One region of the Micromonospora sp. CPCC 206061 genome, then DNA from elsewhere that is predicted to be linked to it. Evidence: riboswitches for the same ligand, from Rfam matches in the RefSeq annotation. Region 1 holds a riboswitch; the other holds the start of a gene.

The links. A riboswitch is a leader RNA that binds a small molecule or an ion and turns the genes downstream of it on or off. The one in region 1 is predicted to bind cobalamin.
Region 2: another riboswitch for cobalamin. It lies ahead of V6V89_RS10630 (ribonucleoside-diphosphate reductase subunit alpha); the one in region 1 lies ahead of V6V89_RS15495 (CbtB domain-containing protein).

Annotation. Positions count from the first base shown of each region.
Region 1 is NZ_JBAKHX010000018.1:69,879-75,981, reverse strand. It holds gene V6V89_RS15525 (PfkB family carbohydrate kinase) at 1-173, shown strand, start outside; gene V6V89_RS15520 (SDR family oxidoreductase) at 170-847, shown strand; gene V6V89_RS15515 (glycosyltransferase family 9 protein) at 844-1,725, shown strand; gene V6V89_RS15510 (DNA topoisomerase IB) at 1,709-2,680, shown strand; gene V6V89_RS15505 (hypothetical protein) at 2,753-3,130, opposite strand; gene V6V89_RS15500 (CbtA family protein) at 3,127-3,846, opposite strand; gene V6V89_RS15495 (CbtB domain-containing protein) at 3,852-4,037, opposite strand; cobalamin riboswitch at 4,070-4,244, opposite strand; cobalamin riboswitch at 4,249-4,377, shown strand; gene V6V89_RS15490 (magnesium chelatase subunit D family protein) at 4,423-6,103, shown strand, end outside.
Region 2 is NZ_JBAKHX010000010.1:57,015-63,117, reverse strand. It holds gene V6V89_RS10630 (ribonucleoside-diphosphate reductase subunit alpha) at 1-1,657, opposite strand, end outside; cobalamin riboswitch at 1,780-1,995, opposite strand; gene V6V89_RS10625 (response regulator transcription factor) at 2,068-2,262, opposite strand; gene V6V89_RS10620 (hypothetical protein) at 2,472-2,594, shown strand; gene V6V89_RS10615 (YcnI family copper-binding membrane protein) at 2,887-3,615, opposite strand; gene V6V89_RS10610 (DeoR/GlpR family DNA-binding transcription regulator) at 3,828-4,643, opposite strand; gene V6V89_RS10605 (ABC transporter substrate-binding protein) at 4,903-6,103, shown strand, end outside.

The DNA.
Region 1 (6,103 bases):
CCTGGCTGCGCCCCGACGTGTGGGTCAAGGGCGGCGACTACGGCTCCGACGCGGCCGAACTGCCCGAGGCCGACCTGATGCGGCGCTGGGGCGGCCAGGCCGTTCTCGTGCCGTACCTGGACGGTCGTTCCACCAGCACCATGATCGCCGCTGCGCGGGAGGGAGCACGATGAGGAGCGTTCTGGTCACCGGAGGTTCGAGCGGCCTCGGCGCCGCCGTCGTCACCGCCGCCGCGAAGGAAGGCTGGCGGCCGTACGTGCTGGACCGTCGGCCGCCGGCCGAAGGCGTGCCCTGGGCCGACTGCGACCTCGCCGACACCCGCGCCGCGGAGGAGGCGACCCGCGCCGCGGCCGCGTCACTGGGCGGTTTGGACGCGGTGGTCGCCGCCGCCGGTATGGACGTGCCCGGGCGACTCGCCGACGTGCCGGCGGAGACCTGGGAGCGCGTCATCGCCGTCGACCTGCTCGCCACGGCGGCGGTGGTCAGGGCGGCACTGCCATCGCTCGAACAGGCACACGGGACGATCGTCACGGTCGCGTCCACATTGGGCGTCAAGGCGGTCAGCGACGCCACCGCGTACTGTGCGGCGAAGTTCGGCGTGGTGGGCTTCACGCGGGCGCTCGCCGCCGAACTGGCCGGCAGCGTCGACGTCACGCTGCTGGTGCCGGGCGGCATGCGCACGGCGTTCTTCGACGAGCGCGACGAGCGATACAGGCCCGGCGCCGACGCCGTGCTCAACGACCCGGCCAGCGTCGCCGCGGCTGTGATGTTCGCACTCGACCAGCCCCCCGGCTGCGTCGTGCGGGAGCTCGTGGTCTGCGCCGACCAGGAGACCTCCTACCCATGATCCTGATACTTCGCGCTCTGGGCGTCGGTGACCTGCTCACCGTGGTGCCGGCGCTGCGGGGCCTGCGCGCGGCCTTCCCGGACCGCCCCCTTGTGCTCGCCGCGCCCGCGTGGCTGGGCCCGCTGGTCGACCTGATCGGTGGCATCGACGCGCTCGTACCGTGCGATGGGCTGGCGCCGCGCCAGCTGCCCGCTCCCAGTGTGGCCGTCAACCTGCACGGTCGCGGACCGCAGTCGCACCGGCTGCTCCGATCGGCCGGGGTGGCGCCGATGATGGCGTTCGCGTGCCGCGAGGCCGAGCACCACGAGGGTCCGGTGTGGACAGCGGAAGAGCACGAGGTGCGGCGCTGGTGCCGCATGCTGTCCTGGTACGGCGTCGCCACCGACCCGTCGGACCTGGCGGTGCGCCGCCCGCCACCACGGTCGGTGGGGTTGACCATCGTGCACCCGGGTGCCAAGGCGCCGGAACGGCGCTGGCCGGTGGCGCGGTTCGCCGCCGTGGCCGCCGCGTTGCGCGGGCGCGGCCACCGGGTGGTGGTCACCGGGTCGCCCGCCGAGGCGCCGCGCGCCGCTGACGTGGCCGCTCTCGCTGGCCTGCCACCCGGGGCGGTGCTGGCCGGCGACACCGACATCGGCGACCTGGCCGCGCTCGTCGCGCACGCCCGCCTGGTGGTCAGCGGCGACACCGGCATCGCCCACTTGGCCACCGCGTACCGGACCCCGTCGGTGACCGTGTTCGGCACGGTGTCACCCGCGCTCTGGGGGCCACCACCCGACCGGTCCGAACACCGGCCATTGTGGCGCGGAAAGCTCCTGGACGTAACCGTCGAAGATATACTGTCGGCTGTGGACGGAGTGCTCTGTGCGCCTACGCCGTAGCGACCCGAGCAGGCCCGGGTATGGCAGGCGCCGGCACGGGCGAGGGTTCGTGTACATCGACGAGGCGGGACGGCGGATCACCGACCCGGACGTGCTCGACAGGCTCCGGTCGCTGGTCATCCCGCCCGCTTGGCGCGAGGTTTGGATCAGCCCCGACGAGCGCGGCCACATCCAGGCCACCGGTGTCGACGCGGCCGGCCGCAAGCAGTACCTGTACCACCCCGTGTGGCGGACCAAGCGCGACGAGGCCAAGCACGACCACGTGCTGCGGGTGGCGCGCCGCCTGCCGCGGATGCGCAAGCGGATCGAGGCCGACCTGGCTGGCCGCGGGCTCGGCCGAGACCGCGTGCTGGCCGCGATCGCCAAACTCCTCGACATGGGCGCGTTCCGGGTGGGCGGCGAGCAGTACGCGTCAGGCGCCGACCCCACGTACGGTGTCGCGACCCTACGACCAGAGCACGCCAGCGCACAGCGCGGCTACGTGGTCCTCGAGTACCCGGCGAAGGGCGGCATCGAACAGATCAGTACGGTGAACGACCCGGCGGTGTGCGAGGTGCTGCGCTCATTGCGCCGGGCTCGGCGGGGACACGTGCGGCTGTTCGCCTACCGCAACGGGCGGCAGTGGCACGAGGTGCGCAGCGACGAGATCAACGAGTACCTGCGCGAGATCAGCCGCAGCGAGATGACCGCGAAAGACTTCCGCACCTGGCACGCGACGGTACTGGCGGCGGCGCGGCTGGCTGCGGCCGGGCCGCAGCCCTCGGCGACGAAGCGCCGCCGTACGGTAAGCGCCGTCATGCGGGAGGTGGCCGACCTGCTCGGCAACACGCCGGCGGTGGCGAGGGCCTCCTACGTGGACCCCCGCGTCCTCGACCTCTTCGCCGACGGCGTGGTGGCAGACCTCGACTCGACCAGCGACCGCGAGCGCGCCGTCCTCCAACTCCTGTCCGACTAGGCCACCCCACGCCGCCCAGGGGCGCCACACAACGGCGTCCTCGGGTTGAGGGCTTGAGCAGCGCGGCCTGGGTCAGCGGTCGGTTAGGCGAGCTCGGGCCTCGGGCCAGCGTGGAGCGGGAAAGGCGTGGGTGGCGAGGGGTTCGGGCACCGCCGCGACGCCCGGGCCGCCGTCTGCGAGCCAGTCGGTGATGGCCGCCACCGCCCTGTCGTCGAGAACGCCGCCGAGCCACACCGGGCGGGCGCCGGCGCTCCGGGCCGCCGGTGCTGGCTGTACGACGACCACATTGGACTGATCGCAGACGTTGAGGCATTCGCTGGCGCGTACCCGGTGCTGGTGACCCGCCGCTGCGCGCAACGTTCGCAGCTGGCCGTCGTGGTCGACGTCCGGGTGTTTCGACACGGTGCCGCAGCAGCAGCCGCGGCAGACCGTGACGGTGACGCGGTTCACGCGGAGCGGGCGGACGCCGGGGCGCGGCGGGGCACCAGCGACAGCGCGAACGTCAAGCCGAAAACCGTCCACAGTGCGGTCAGCTCGCCAAGCGATGCCACCCGGAAGTCCCACAGCAGGTCGGCCGGCATGGTGTCGGGCACCGGATCTGGGTTCGGCGGCCACGTCATGAGCAGCGCGACGTATCCGATCGCGGCGACCGCGACGGCGGTGGCCGTGCGGTGCTGCGCCGGCCACGAGCGGCCGGCGAGCCGGTGGTGCACCAGCAACGCGAGCCACGATATGGCGATCGCCGCGGCGATGAGGGTGAGGTACTGCACCGTGCGCTCGGTCACCGTGTCGGGATCACCGACGCCGGGTGGGTTCGCCGGGTACTTGACCGCCGGCAGGAGCGCCACCGTCACGAATCCGAGGAACGCGAGCAGTGCCGCGCGGCCGAAGTCGGTGCTGGCCGGCAGCCGGTGGCGTACGCCGGCGAAGACCACGGCCACGACGAGCGCGAGGCACACCGCGACCGCGACCGCGGCGACCGCACCACCGAAGACCTGCGTGCCGCGGCTGAACATGGGCTCCTCGTGCGAGGCTTCTTCGAGGGCGATCGCCTCGTCGAGGCGCGGCTCGACGAGGAGCAGCCCGACCAGCGCGGCCGCGAGGCCCGCGATCAGGCCGCAGAGCGCCCCCCGGCGCAGCACGGCGCCGAGTGTCAGGGACGTCACGGGGGTTAGTGGCAGGGCACGCCGAGCGCGTGCCGGCCGTCGTGTGTGAACTCGTGCAGCTGCTCGGCGAACGCGGTGCCGCTGAGCTGAAGCAGCACGTAGATGACGCCCAGCGCGACAGCGACGAGCAGCCACGCGAAGACGGGCACGCGGATGGGAGCAACCGATGTGGAGGGTGCGGGCGACGACATGCCAGGTGTTCCTCTCGTCCATGCCTCGTGGCGATCCGGTCAATGCCACGGCCGGTCTCCTGGCTCCCGGATCAGCACACTCCGCTCGGCCTTCCCGGACCAGTGTCGGCCCAGTGGCGTGGTGAGCGGAGCGCTCCCCGGTCACAGTGGCGAGGACCACGCCGGATTCACACCGGCTTCCCGTACACCGTGGCCTGGGCAGCGTATCGCTTCCTCACCTGCACCGCTAGCATGGCCGAGCGAGCGTGTGACGGAGGAACCCGGTGCGAGTCCGGGACGGTCCCGCCACTGTGACCGGGGTCAACCCGGGAGTCAGACACTTCGGGCGCTCGGCTCATCCGCACCGATACGCGGGCGTGGACACCCGCGGAAGGGACTCGCGCACATGCCCGCGCCATACCCGTTCTCAGCCGTCGTCGGCCTCGACGACCTGCGCACCGCACTCCTGCTGACCGCAACCAATCCCGCGATCGGGGGAGTGCTCGTGCGGGGCGAGAAGGGGACCGCGAAGTCGACCGTGGTCCGCGCGCTCGCCGGGTTGCTGCCGGAGCTGGACGTCGTCACGCCGTGCCGGTTCGCCTGCGACCCGGTGGCGCCCGACCCGGAGTGTCCGGACGGGCCGCACCCCTCCGGCGTCGCGGCCCGCACGCGCCGTGCCGCGCTCGTCGAGCTGCCGGTTGGCGCGACCGAAGACAGGGTCGTGGGCACGCTCGACATCCAGCGCGCGCTCGCCGACGGCGTCAAGGCGTACGAGCCTGGGCTGCTCGCCACCGCCCATCGTGGACTGCTCTATGTGGACGAGGTGAACCTGCTCCCGGACCACCTGGTAGACCTGCTGCTGGACGCCGCCGCGATGGGACGCGCCCACGTCGAGCGCGACGGGGTGTCGGTGAAGCACGCGGCGCGGTTCCTGCTCGTCGGCACGATGAATCCGGAGGAGGGTGAGCCGCGCCCGCAGCTCGTCGACCGCTTCGGCCTCGTGGTGTCCGTCGGGGCGCCCACCGAGCCGGCACCGCGCGTCGAGGTGGTGCGCCGGCGGCTCGCCTACGACGCGGACCCGGACGGGTTCGCGGCCCGGTGGGCGGCTGCCGACGCGACGCTCGGGGAGCGGATCAGGGCCGCGCGGTCGCGGCTGCCCGGCGTGGTGCTGCCCGACGCCGAGCTCGACCGGATCGCGCGCCTCTGCCTGGCGTACGGGGTGGACGGGCTGCGGGCCGACATCGTGGTGGCACGCGCCGCGCTCACGCTCGCGGCGTGGCACGGGCGTGCCGAGGTGACCGCCGAGGAGGTGCGGGAGGCGGCGCGTCTGGCCCTGCCACACCGGCGCCGCCGTGACCCGCTCGATCCGCCGGGGACGGACGAGCAGGCGTTGGAGGACGCGCTGGACGCGGCCGAGAACACGCCGGATGACACCCGGGATGACGGGCCGGACGACGGTGGTGGAGGTGGAGGCGCACCGCGTCCCGATGCGGCTGATGGGGAGGGGGCGCCCACCAAGCCGGCGTCGGCGCCGGGGACGCCATACAAACCGAAGGTGCTCACGCTCCCGAAGACCGGTCAGCGGGCGCACACCGGGCGGCGCTCCGCCGCGTATGCCGCGCGCGGCCGCGTGGTCGGCGCGCGGCTGCCCCGCGCGGAAAGCGCTCCCGTGCATCTGCCCGCGACCCTGAGAGCCGCCACCGCGCGCGGCAGCCGCACCGTCCATCGTGGAGACCTGCGCGAGGCCGTGCACATGGGTCGGGAAGGCAATCTCGTGCTCTTCGTGGTCGACGCCTCCGGCTCCATGGCGGCGCGGCAGCGGATGCGCACCGTCAAGACGGCGGTGCTGTCGCTGCTGCGCGACGCGTATCAGCGGCGTGACCGGGTGGGCATGATCACCTTTCGGGGTGCCGGAGCCGAAGAGGTGCTGCCGCCGACGTCCAGTCACGAGGTGGGCGTGGTGCGGCTGGCCGAACTGCGCACCGGTGGGCGCACGCCGCTCGCGGCCGGCTTGCGCGCGGCGGCGACCACGCTGCGCACCGAGCGCCGCCGCGACCCGCGCCGCCGGCCGCTCCTCGTGCTCGTCA
Region 2 (6,103 bases), on a different contig from region 1:
CCGGGTACGCCGGATGCGTGCCGAACCGCTCGGCCAACTCGGCGGACGTCTCCAGCGCGGACAGGAAGATCTCCTCCTGTACCCGGGTGGACAGCTCCCGGGCGGCGTCCGCGTCGAACGGTAACCGGAGCGTGAAGAACGCGTCCTGCAGGCCCATCAGCCCGAGGCCAACCGGCCGCCACCGCGGGTTCGACGCCGCCGCCTGCGCGGACGGGTAGAAGTTGATGTCGATGACCCGGTCCAGGAAGAGGACCGCGGTGCGCACCGTCGCACGCAGCTTCTTCCAGTCGACTCCGTCGGCGGTGACGTGCGCGCCCAGGTTGATCGAGCCCAGGTTGCACACCGCCGTCTCGTCGTCGCCGTTGACCTCGAGGATCTCGGTGCACAGGTTCGACAGGTGGATGGTGTTGCCCGGGGCGCCGGTCTGGTTGGACAGCCGGTTCGACGCGTCCTTGAACGTCATCCACCCGTTGCCGGTCTGCGCCAGGGTGCGCATCATCCGCCCGTACAGGTCACGGGCCTTGACCGTCTTGACCGCCTTCTTCTCGGCCGCGCGGTAGGCCTCCTCGAACTCCTCGCCGTACAGGTCGGGCAGCTCCGGCGCGTCGCTCGGGTCGATCAGGGACCAGTCGGCGTCGGCCTCGACGCGGCGCATGAACTCGTCCGGGATCCAGTTGGCCAGGTTCAGGTTGTGCGTGCGGCGGGCGTCCTCGCCGGTGTTGTCGCGCAGTTCGAGGAACTCCTCGATGTCCGGGTGCCAGGGTTCGAGATAGACGCAGGCGGCGCCCTTGCGCCGGCCTCCCTGGTTGACCGCGGCCACGCCGGCGTCGAGGGTCTTGAGGAACGGCACGATGCCGTTGGACTTGCCGTTCGTGCCGCGGATCAGCGCGCCCCGGCCGCGGACGCGGGACCAGGAGATGCCGATGCCGCCGGAGAACTTCGACAGCTTCGCGACCTGGTGATAGCGCTCGTAGATCGAGTCGAGCTCGTCGCGCGGCGAGTCGACCAGGAAGCAGGACGACATCTGGGTGTGCCGGGTGCCCGAATTGAACAGCGTCGGCGAGCTGGGCAGGTAGGCCAGGCTGGACATCAGCCGGTAGAAGCCGATCGCCTCGGCCGGCGTCTCGGACAGGCCGCAGGCCACGCGCAGCAACCAGTACTGCGGCGTCTCCACCACCAGCCGGGACCGCGGATGGCGCAGCAGGTACCGGTCGGCGACCGTGCGCAGCCCGAAGTACTCGAACCGCAGGTCCGCGTCGGGATCGACGGCGTCGTCGAGCTTGCGCGCGTTGCGGGCCACGAACTCGGCGGTCTCGTCGCCGATCAGCCCCTGCTGGTGCGCGTGGCGGATCGACTGGCTGAAGCTCGCCACCCCCTGGCCGCGGACCTCCTTGTCCACGAACGCGGCCAGCAGCCGCGCCGCCAGCTTCGAGTACTGCGGCTCCTCACCGATCAGCTCGGCCGCCGTCTGGATCGACAGCCGGTCCAGTTCGGCCGTGGTGGCCCCGTCGTACAGCCCGCTGATGGTCTTGGTCGCGACCCGCAGCGGGTCAACCTCGGCCAGGTCGTCCACCCACCGCTCGACCGCTCTAACGATCTTGTTGACGTCTACCGGTTCGCTGTCGCCGTTGCGCTTGCGGACCCGCATGACTGTCATGTCCCCCTACCCTCCGCTTCTGCCGAGGTCGCCGGTGCGCAGGGGGACGCCCCACCGGCCCGTGGCGCGGACCGGCTGATGGCGTCGGCCGTCCCGCGCGGCCTTCGACCACCGCACGCCCGGTGGCGTGCGGTGCGCTGGCAGGTCTTCGGACTCGCGGGCATGACCACGGATGGTCATCTACTGGCCGTCGCTTCCCAGGCCGGCAAAGGCCCAGTGCTTGGTTGACGGCGGTCGTTCCCACTCACCGCTGCGGGGCAGTCCCGGACTCACACCGGGGTTCCCTCTTGCCTCGACCGTCCTGGCGGGACGGTCGAACCAGCTGCAGGCAACACCATATATGGGTGTCAGCTCAAAATCACAACACCAGATGGTGTGTCGGGTGTGTCGCTCGGCTCGGGAGCGCGCCGTCAGGCGGTTTCGACGACCCGGTTCTCCCAGGCCCAGGCGGCGATCTCGACGCGGTTGCGCAGACCGAGCTTCGTCTGGATGGTCGACACGTGGCTTTTGACCGTACTCAGGGAGATGAACAGTTCGGCGCCGATCTCCAGGTTGGTGCGGCCGCGTGCGATCTCCCGGACGACCTCCATTTCGCGGTCCGACAGCGACGGTAGCGTCCTGTCGGGTTCTCGTCCGGGCCTGGTCAGGTGGCGTAGTAGCCGTACGGTGATCGACGGGGCTCCTGACAGCTGACGGCCGGCGACTCTCCGACGCCGCCTTCAACCAGTGCCTCGACAACGCCCCGAAGACCGGCGCCACCGGCAGGTTCGGTGACACCGCGGTATGCCTCGGCGAACTCGGCCTCCACATCGACGTGGAACACCAGCCCAACCAGCGATTCTGGCCGTTCCAATGGATCGAACTGGGGCTGTATCTCGGGCTTGGCGCACTGCTCGCGGCGGTCGGTCTGTGGCGCATCCAGCGCCGGGTCAGCTAGGGCGACTGCTTTTGTGGTCGAGCGGCGACGAGACGCGGGCGCGTCGCACCGGCTGAAGATCCGTTTTCTCCCGGCGAGCGGCGGGTACAGGCAGGCGCATGAGTAGCAAACGGCATCCAGTCGATCGCGACACCGCCACCGATCAGCGCCGGTCCGGTGCCGACGGGGACGAGGGCCGCGACGAACAGCGCGCCCGAACGGCGGCGCCGGACACCGACGCCGCCGCGCCCTTCAGCGGAAACGAGGACAGGAACCGTGATCGACGGGACGAACCCGGCGACAGGTAACGCCGTCAGCTGGCCTGGGTGCCCGACCGCCGCCAGGCCAGCATCCCGAACGCCAGGCCAGCGAGGCCCGTGATCAGACCGGCTACGCCGGCCGCGGCGTACCAGCCGGAGGCGCCGTCGTCCGAGCTCGTGTCGGCCAGGTCGGCGTTCGCGTTCACGACCGCCGCGCCGGTACCGGCCGGCTGCGCGGCTGCCTTGGTCAGCTTGAGGATCGGCGCGGGGTGCTCCGGCTCCTCCTGCCCCGCCTGGGGCTCCTCGATCCAGCGCACGACCTCGCCGTTGGAGTACGTCTGGAGGGCCTTGAAGGTGATCCGGTCCACTTCGGGCAGCGGGCCGGCGGAGACCTCGAACTCCTGGAACTGACCCGGCTTGACCTCATTGCCAGGGGCCGCCGTCCAAGTGATCTTCGAGACCGCCTCGGTGACCTCGCTGTCGTGGACCTTCAACGGCGTCGCTAGCTTCGTGCGCTCGACCGTGGCGGTCCAGCCGGGTGTCGGCCGGGTCGAGACCGAGGCGATCGCCGTCTGCGTCGGGATCGTCACCTCGACCTTCACCGTCGAGGCGTTGTCGCGCTCGTTCGGCACCCGAAACGCCAGCTTCGCGTAGCCGCCCTGCGTCGCCTCCCGCGGGTTCACCGTCACGTGCGCGGACGCCGGGCCCACGCCAATGCCCAGGCCCGCCACGGCACCGGCCAGCACCGCGACCCCGAGCCCGGCTGCCATCCGTACGCGCATCTGCACTCCTTCACCAACCGCCGGGCTCGCCCGGCGAGAATCCATGGACCGTCCGAGAGGTAGTCGTGGATCATGTCCGGTTGGTTCCCGCGGGATCGGCGTCGACGCCGGACCGCCCGGCACGGCGGCGGCCATCACCATCGAACCGCCGACACCGAGTGCGGTCTGGGCGCCGATCAGCAGGCCCGGCGTCGGCGCGAACGCCGGCCCGGTTAGGCCGTCTCCGGTGTCACCAGCTCGACCTCGTTTTCCATGAGGGCGTCCAGGAGGTCGGGCGGTGGGGTGGAGTCGGTGACGAGGTAGTCGGCGCCGCCGAGCTCGGATACCTGGGCGAAGAGCCGGCGGCCGAACTTCGACGAGTCGGCCAGGATCGCCACACGCGCCGCCCGAGAGATCATTTCCCGCATCATCGCGGCCTCGGCGAGGTTGCTCGTCGTGTATCCGGCGACGGCCGAGACGGCGCCGACCCCGATCAGCGCCAGGTCGCAGCTGATGTCGAGCTCGCTGCCGCCGGCGGTGCGGAAGCTGACGGGCCCGGCGGTCGCGAGCGTGAGCGTGCGGACGGCGCCGCCGAAGACGTACACGTCGCGGATGGCGGCCGGTGACAGCGCCGGGGGTACGAGCAGGCTGTTCGTCGCGACGGTGAGGTCGCGGTGGTTGCGCAGGCTCTTGGCGACGGCGAGCGTGGTGGTCCCGCCGTTGAGCATGATGACGGACCCGTTCTCCACCAGGGACGCCGCGAGTACCGCGATCTTCTCCTTCTCGCGCTTCTCCATGTTGAGCCGCGCGTCGACGGTCCGGTCGACCCGGGAGAATGTCGACTGGCTGACCGCCCCGCCGTAGGTGCGGACCAGTACCCCGTCGGCGCTGAGCTGGTCGAGGTCGCGCCGGATGGTGTCGATGGAGACACCGAAGCGCTCGGCGAGCGCGTTGACCGTGACCTCTCCGGTCTCCGCGACGTAGGCCGCCAACTGGGCCTTGCGCCCCGCGGGCAGGCGGCGCTGCCGATCCTCTTTGTCCACGGTCACTGGCCCTCCAGCCTCAGAACGAGCTTAGAACGGCAGGGTACAGCATCGTACTGCCCGTTTCATGCAGTGTTGTGCTGGCATCGGCATGGGTCGGTGGCGGCCAGTGCCACATTCCACCCTACTTTCCGATTTGCTCCGCAGTACTTTGCATTCTCTAGCCGGTTCTTGCAGTAGTGGGTCTTGTGAGTGATGTAACGTGCTGTTAACGTGGCGCAGACCAGCATAGAGCGGTAACACCTTGACATAGAAGGAGTTCGGCATGACCCGACGGAGGCACCTATTCGGGGTGATAGCGGTGGCCGCGTTGGTCGGCACCACCGTGGTGGGGTGCGGCGGTTCTGACGAGACCAGCGCGGACGGCACCGTCACGCTCGAGTTCGCGCAGTGGTGGGCGCCGGAGCTTCCGGCGGGATCGTTCGACAAGCTCATGACCGAGTTCACGGCGCAGAACCCGAATATCAAGGTCAAGCTGTTGAGTGGGCCGTATGCGTCCACCAAGCAGCAGTTGGTGTCCGGCGCGGCGTCCAAGACGCTGCCTGACGTCGTGGGCCTCGACGGCGCGTGGGTGAACGACTTCGCCAAGCAGGGCGCGATCGCTGACCTGACCTCGCTCATGGGCGACGCGAAGTACGACTCGAGCCAGCTCGCGAGCCAGATCCAGCTCGAGGGGAAGACCTACATGATCCCCGTGGTGAACTTCGTGTACCCGCTGTTCGTCAACAACGACCTGCTCTCGAAGGCCGGTATCACCACGCCGCCGAGCACGCGTACTGAGTTCCTGGACGCGGCGAAGAAGATCACCGCGACCGGGGGGAACGTCAAGGGCTGGGCTCTTCCACTCGACACCGCCGTGCCCAACGGCGTGCAGAACGACGTGATGTCGTGGCTGTGGGCGTCGGGCGGCTCCATGCTCACCAAGGACGGTAAGCCCGACCTGACCAACGCGCAGGTCAAGAGCACCATCGAGTACGTCAAGAGCCTGAATGACGCGAACGTCATCGCCCCCGGCTCGCTCACCATGAAAGAGCAGGACAAGGTCGAGAAGTTCACCACCGGCCAGGTGGGCATGGTGATCGACTCCTTGGCGCACATCACGCTGATCAAGAAGAACAACCCCTCGCTGAACTTCACGGTGCTGCCGATTCCGGCCGAGGACGGCTACACCGGCAAGCGCGGCATCCCGTACGCGTCGTGGGGCATCGGCGTCGCCGGCTCCTCCAAGCACAAGGCCGAGGCGTTCAAGCTCGTCGAGTTCCTGATGAGCAAGGAGAAGAACGCGGAGCTGAGCACGCTGGCGAACGGCTTCCCGGGCAACAAGACCGCCGAGCCGGACTTCACCAACAGCGACCCGCTGTTCAAGACGGCCTTCGACATCTACCAGGCGGGCTACCCGGCCAACGAGTTCGTGGGCCTGCCGAAGTCCGAGGACCTCATGCGCAGCTTCGACGAGCAGCTGCAGC